2 linked regions of the Pseudoduganella dura genome follow. The protein of the gene in region 1 interacts with the protein of each later gene in a pairwise test. Links are inferred from orthologs where the notes say so. Each region holds a gene or a part of one and is shown on either strand. Other genes may lie near its edges.

The links.
Region 2: the proteins of serC (region 1) and selB interact in binary tests that used the Escherichia coli proteins (3 or more experiments, as listed by UniProt). The link is inferred for Pseudoduganella dura from one-to-one orthologs.

What each region holds. Positions count from the first base shown.
Region 1 is NZ_WNWM01000002.1:1,519,179-1,522,283, forward strand. Bases 176-2,965 are described here. They hold serC (3-phosphoserine/phosphohydroxythreonine transaminase), read right to left. Parts: upstream 2,220-2,965; coding sequence 1,131-2,219; downstream 176-1,130. Other genes in these bases: pheA (prephenate dehydratase), read right to left, coding at 176-935; GJV26_RS06785 (DUF2059 domain-containing protein), read right to left, coding at 2,229-2,804; gyrA (DNA gyrase subunit A), read right to left, coding at 2,878-2,965. Also shown: more of pheA, read right to left, coding at 1-175; more of gyrA, read right to left, coding at 2,966-3,105. UniProt on the Escherichia coli protein: Catalyzes the reversible conversion of 3-phosphohydroxypyruvate to phosphoserine and of 3-hydroxy-2-oxo-4-phosphonooxybutanoate to phosphohydroxythreonine. Is involved in both pyridoxine and serine biosynthesis.
Region 2 is NZ_WNWM01000002.1:208,221-211,535, forward strand. What follows is about bases 219-3,218. They hold selB (selenocysteine-specific translation elongation factor), read left to right. Parts: upstream 219-767; coding sequence 768-2,669; downstream 2,670-3,218. Other genes in these bases: selA (L-seryl-tRNA(Sec) selenium transferase), read left to right, coding at 219-771; GJV26_RS01070 (vWA domain-containing protein), read left to right, coding at 2,886-3,218. Also shown: more of selA, read left to right, coding at 1-218; more of GJV26_RS01070, read left to right, coding at 3,219-3,315. UniProt on the Escherichia coli protein: Translation factor necessary for the incorporation of selenocysteine into proteins. It probably replaces EF-Tu for the insertion of selenocysteine directed by the UGA codon. SelB binds GTP and GDP.

The sequences.
Region 1 (3,105 bases):
ACGCGCGCGGGGCGCGATTCGAAGCGCGTCATCGACACGCCGTGTTTCGCCAGCGGCGCGAGCAGCTGGTACACGGCACCGGCCTTGTTCGGCACGGCCAGCACCAGCGACGTGCGGTCGCTGCCCGAAGGCCCCGGCTGCAACTGGCCGACGATGACGAAGCGGGTACGGTTGTGCGGATCGTCCTGGATGTGGCCGTTGACGACGCCCAGGTTGTACTGCCCGCCGGCGATCTCGCTGGCGATCGCCGCCACCGTGGGATCGAGGCTGGCCAGGCGGGCCGCCTCGGCGTTCGACGCGACGGCGCGCCGCTCCACGTGCGGATAGTTCTCGTTGAGCCAGACCTGGCACTGCGCCAGCGCCTGCGAATGCGCGCAGATGGCGGTGACGCCCTCCATCGTGCCGGTCTTCGTCATCAGGCTGTGGTGCACGGCGATGGCCACTTCGCCGCTGATGATCAGCGGTGTCTGCAGCAGCAGGTCGAGCGTGCGGTTGATCGCGCCTTCGGACGAGTTCTCGACCGGGACGACGCCGAATTCGGCGGTGCCGGCCTCGGTGGCGCGGAACACCTCGTCGATCGACGCGCACGGCAGCCCTTCGACCGCATGGCCGAACTGCTGGTACACGGCCTGCTCGCTGAATGTGCCGGCCGGGCCCAGATAGGCGACGGTGACGCGCTTCTCCAGTGCCCGGCAGGCCGACATGATCTCGCGGAAGATCGTTTGCGCCTCGGCGTCGCCGATCGGGCCGGGGTTGCGCTCGGCCACGCCGCGCAGCACCTGCGCTTCGCGCTCGGGACGGAACACCGGCGCGTTGGTTTCGGCTTTTACATGCCCCACTTCCTGCGCGACCTTGGCGCGCTGGTTCAGCAGGGACAGGATCTGCGCATCGATCGAATCGATCTGGTCGCGCAGGGGTTTCAGTTTGTCTGTCATGGTTGGCTTTGATCTTTGCGAAACGCCGGCCGGAGCCGGCAAATGCAAGTGAGAGTTACCGGCGGAGGCCCGGCCTTGCAAGGCCGGACCGTTCAGCAGGCGCAGAGCATGCTCCGCGAAGGTTCAGCCTTACATGGCTGAACCGCTCAGCAGGCGTAGAGCGTGCTCTACGAAATCCCTGCCTCGCCCCCTGCCTCACCGCCCCGCGAACTCGTTCAGGTAATCGACCAGCGCCTGTACGCCTTCGATCGGCATCGCATTGTAGATCGATGCGCGCATGCCGCCGACGGACTTGTGGCCCTTCAGCTGCAGCAGGCCGCGCGCCTTGGCGCCGGCGAGGAATGCTTCGTTCTGCGATTCGTCGCGCAGGTAGAACGGTATGTTCATCCGCGAACGGTATGGTGGGGCGACGCGATTCCGGTAAAAATCGTCCGCATCCAGTGCCGCGTACAGCAGCCCGGCCTTTTCGATATTGCGTTGCTCCATCGCCGCCACGCCGCCGTTCTTCAGCAGCCACTGGAACACCAGGCCGGCGATATAGATGCCGTAGGTGGGCGGCGTGTTGTACATGGATTCGTTGTCGGCCACGTTCCTGAAATCGAACGCGGACGGGCAGACCGGCAATGCGTGCCCGATCAGGTCGTCGCGCACGATGACGACGGTCACGCCGGCCGGGCCGATGTTCTTTTGCGCGCCGCCGAATATCAGGCCGTATTTTGCCACGTCGACCTGGCGCGACAGGATGTGCGACGACATATCGGCCACGATCGGCACGCCGGCCGGCACATCCGGCACAAAATCGATCTCGACGCCGTCGATCGTCTCGTTGGTGCACAGATGCAGGTAGGCCGCATCCGGCGTCAGGTTCCACTCCGACTGCGGCGGCACCGTCGTGAAGCCGCTGGCCTCGGCCGAGGCGGCCACGTTCACCTTCGCGTAGCGTGCCGCTTCCTTGATCGACTTGCCGGACCACGAACCGGTGCGGATGAAGTCGATCGTCGCGCTCTCGCCTTTCCTGCCCACCAGGTTCAGCGGGATCACGGCATTCTGCGACAGTCCGCCGCCCTGCATGAACAGGATGCGGTAGTTGTCCGGCACGGCCAGCAGCTCGCGCAGGTCGCGCTCGGCGGCGCGGTAGATCGAGATGAACTCGGGGCCGCGGTGGCTCATCTCCATCACCGACATGCCGCTGCCGTGCCAGTCCAGCATTTCGGCGGCGGCCTGCTGCAGCACTTCTTTCGGCAGCACGGCCGGGCCGGCGGAGAAGTTGTAGATCGTGCTCACGGTGTTTCCTTATTTCTGTTTCTGGTTCAGTTCCTGCATCAGCTTGTTCATGCGCGGCGTGATGATCTGCTGCCCGACCTGCATGCCTTCGCCCATCAGTTGCGGCATCAGGCGCAGCGACTTGACGCCCACCGGCGTCTTGTAGAAGGTGGCCAGCTGGCGCATCTCGTCGACCGTGTAGTGGCGCGCGTAGATCGGCACCATGGCTTCGAGCATCTCGTCCACCAGCGCCGGGTCGGCGTACATGCGGCCGATCGCGTCCACCACCTTCGGCAAGCCCTGCTCCAGCTCGGCCAGCTTTTTCGTGCGCTCCGCATCGGACAGTTTCGGATCGTTGCGCACCGCGCCCTCGGCGCCGGACTTGATCATGGCCGGCATCGCGGCGGTCATCTGCCTGAACGATGCCGACACCACGTTACGGTAATCCATGGCCACCAGCAGCTCGCGCACGGCGGCGGCGGCGGCGGGATCGACGGCGGCCTGGGCGGCCGGCGCCGGGACGGCGGCCTGGGCCAGCGCGGACGAACTGGCGGTGGAAGCAACAGCGGCAACGGACAACAACAGGACTGCGGCGATTTTTTTCATATTCTTATGCACATTTCGTTGGTCTGAAAAACCGCGGGCCCGTTCGATCGCTCGGACGGGCCCGCGGGCTGGCTTATTCCGCTGGAGAATCGTCGGCTGGCAAATCGTCTCCGGCCGCATCGTCGTCCGCAGAATCGTCGCCCGCGGAATCGTCGTCCACGGTACCGGCGGCGCCCGCCACGACCGGCATCTCGGCGGCCGCTTCGATCAGGCTTTCCACCTCGTCCGCATCCGGCTCGACGATGCGCTGCAGGCCGGACAGGTGCGTGCCGTCCTCGACGGCGATCAGCGTGACGCCCTG
Region 2 (3,315 bases), 1.3 Mb from region 1 along the record:
GGCGCCACCGCGCTGCTGATGAAGGTGCACTGCAGCAACTACGCGATCACCGGCTTTACCAAGGAAGTGACGTTGCCCGAACTGGTGCCGCTGGCGCGCGAACGCAATCTCCCAGTGGCGGTGGACCTGGGCAGCGGCACGCTGGTGGACCTGGAAAAATACGGCCTGCCCCATGAGACCACGGTGCGGGAAACCATCGAAGGCGGCGCCGATCTCGTCACCTTCAGCGGCGACAAGCTGCTGGGCGGCCCCCAGTGCGGCATCATCGCCGGGCGCCGCGACCTGGTCGCGGCGATCAAGAAAAATCCGCTGAAGCGCGCGCTGCGCGTCGGCAAGCTCACGCTCGCCGCGCTGGAGCCGGTGCTGGCGCTGTACCACGCGCCGGACCTGCTGGCGGAGCGCCTGACCACGCTGCGCCTGCTGACCCGCCCCGCGCAGGCGATGCGCGCGCTGGCCGCGAGGCTGCAGGTGCCGTTCCAGGAAGCGCTGGGCGACAGCTACACGGTGGCCGCCGAACCCGTGACGAGCCAGATCGGCAGCGGCGCCCTGCCCGTGGACGTGCTGCCCAGCTTCGGCCTGGCGGTGCGGGCCGCGCCCGGCACGCGCGGCAATCCCCTCGGCGTGCTGGAACGCCGGCTGCGCGGCCTGCCTGTCCCGGTGATCGGCCGCATCGCCGACGATACGCTGTGGCTGGACCTGCGCTGCCTCGAAGAGGCGCATGCGGAGGAGTTCGCCGGGCAGTTGCCGCTGCTGAAAGGCGCGGCCGCATGATCGTCGGTACCGCGGGCCATATCGACCATGGCAAGACCACGCTGACCCGGGCGCTGACGGGCGTCGACACCGACCGCCTGAAAGAGGAAAAGGCGCGCGGCATCTCGATCGAGCTGGGCTATGCCTACCTGCCGCTGGCGGGCGGCGACATACTCGGCGTGATCGACGTGCCGGGCCACGAGAAATTCATCCGCACGATGGCCTCCGGCGTGACCGGCATCGACTGCGCGCTGCTGGTGATCGCCGCCGACGACGGCATCATGCCGCAAACCGTCGAGCATCTCGCCATCCTGCAGTTGCTGGGCGTGCGCCGCGGCGCCGTGGCGCTGACGAAAACCGATCGCGCCGATGCGCAGCGCATCGCCGCCGTGGAGCGTGACATCGCCGCGCTGCTGGCCGGCACGCCGTTCTCGGGCGCCCCCATGTTCCGCACCGCCGCCACGCAGCCGGGCGACCCCGGCGTGGCCGCCCTGCTCCGGCATCTGTCCGATGTGGCACGCGCGCTGCCGTCGCGCGACGACCGCCGCCTGTTCCGGCTCGGCGTCGACCGCGTGTTTACGCTGTCCGGCCAGGGCACGGTGGTCACCGGCACGGCGCTGTCCGGCCGCGTGGCGGTCGGCGACGTGCTGGCGCTGGCCCCGGGCGGCGGGCAGGCGCGCGTGCGCGGCATGCATGCGCAAAGCCGCAGCGCCACCGAGGGCCATGGCGGCCAGCGGCTGGCGCTGAACCTGGCCGGCGTGGCGAAGGAAGACATCGAACGGGGCACGTGGATCGTCGCCCCGGCCCTTGCCGCCTGTTCGGAAAGGCTCGACGCGCGGCTCACGCTGGCGGGTGGCGCGAAAAGCGGCGTGCTGAAAGCATGGTCGCCGGTGCACGTGCACCTTGGCGCTTCCCACCACACCGCGCACATCGTGCCGCTGGACGCCGATACCGTGCAGCCGGGCCTGCCCGCGCGCGCGCAACTGGTGTTCGACGTGCCGGTGCACGCGATGCCGGGCGACCGCTTCGTCGTGCGCAATGCGCAGGCCACGCACACGATCGGCGGCGGCATCGTGCTCGACCCGTTCGGCGCCGCGCGCAAGCGCCGCAGTCCCGCGCGGCTGGCGTGGCTCGATGCGCTGCAGGCCTACGTGGACAGCGGCGACGTGTCGGCACTGCTGGCGCAAAGCCCGCAGGGTGCGCGCGCGGCCACGCTGGTACGCCTGACACAGCTGCCGGTCGACGCGATGCCGTTGCCGCCGGGTTGCCTGCGGTTGCCGCTGTCCGGCGGCGACGAACTGTGGATCGCCGAAGCGGCACTGGCGGGGCTGGAACGATCGGTACTCGAAGCGCTGGCCGGCTTCCACGCGAAGCAGCCGGACGACGCCGGCCCCGAGCTGTGGCGCCTGAAACGGATGGCGCAGCCGGATGCGGAAGACGCGCTGTGGTCCGCGCTGGCGGCGCGGATGCTGGCGGCCGGCACGATCGCGCAGCGCGGCCACAGCCTGCACCTGCCGGGCCACAGCGTGGCGCTGACGCAGGAAGAGGAGGCGCTGGCCGCGCCGCTGCTGGCGGCGATCGGCCAGGGCCGGTTCGACCCGCCGTGGGTGCGCGACCTGGCGAAGGACTGCCGCGTGCCGGAAGACGAGGTGCGGCGGCTGCTGCGCAAGCTGGCCCGCGCCGGCCAGCTGTCGCAGGTGGTGCCGGACCTGTTCTATCACCCGCGTGCGCTGGCGGAGATGGCGCGTATCGTCGCCACGCTGCCGGACACGCAGGCCGCCAGCTTCCGCGACGCCACGAACCTGGGCCGCAAGCGCGCGATCCAGGTGTTGGAGTATTTCGACCGCGTCGGCTATACTCGCCGCGTCCGCAACAGCCACCTGGTGCGGCCCAACGCGCACTGGCCCGACCCCGGTTGATGCCGTGGCGTTGCACACCGAGGAAGGCATTCTCATCCGGTGATGGGGCCGGGCTTCAAACCCGGTGAGGGGCGTCAGACGTTCCTCTGTAAGTTCGACTCTTTCTGCCTTCCGCCAGTCTTTCGCGGCCCGCACCCGTTGCGAGTTGTAACGCCGGTTGACCGGGCAATGCCTTTTTGGCATGTTGGCCGGAGTTCCCACTCCGTGAGGCCCGCCATGAAATTCCCCGTCCCCACCGCTGCCGCACTCGGCAGTATCATGCTGTTGCTTTCCGCCTGCAGTACCGATACCAGCCGCCAGGCCGACGTTGCCGCGCCGGCGCCGTCGCCGGGGCCGGACATGACCCATCCCGCCGCTCCCGCCGCCCCCGTCACGCCTCCCGCCCCGCCCGCTCCCCCGGCTCCCGCGCCTTCGTTCGGCGGCATGGCGGGCGTGGCGCCCGGCACGGCGCGGCCGATGATCGCCTTGCGGGCACCACACGCGCCGTACATCGTGCCCGGCCCCGTTTTCCTGCCCGGAGGCACGGACAAATTCCCCGACAAGGAGGCCGGCAAGGCCGTGCTGGTCGCCGAGCAGCCGGTATCGACGTTCAGCGCCGACGTGGACACGGCGTCGTATGCCTTCGTGCGGCGCATGCTGTCGGCCG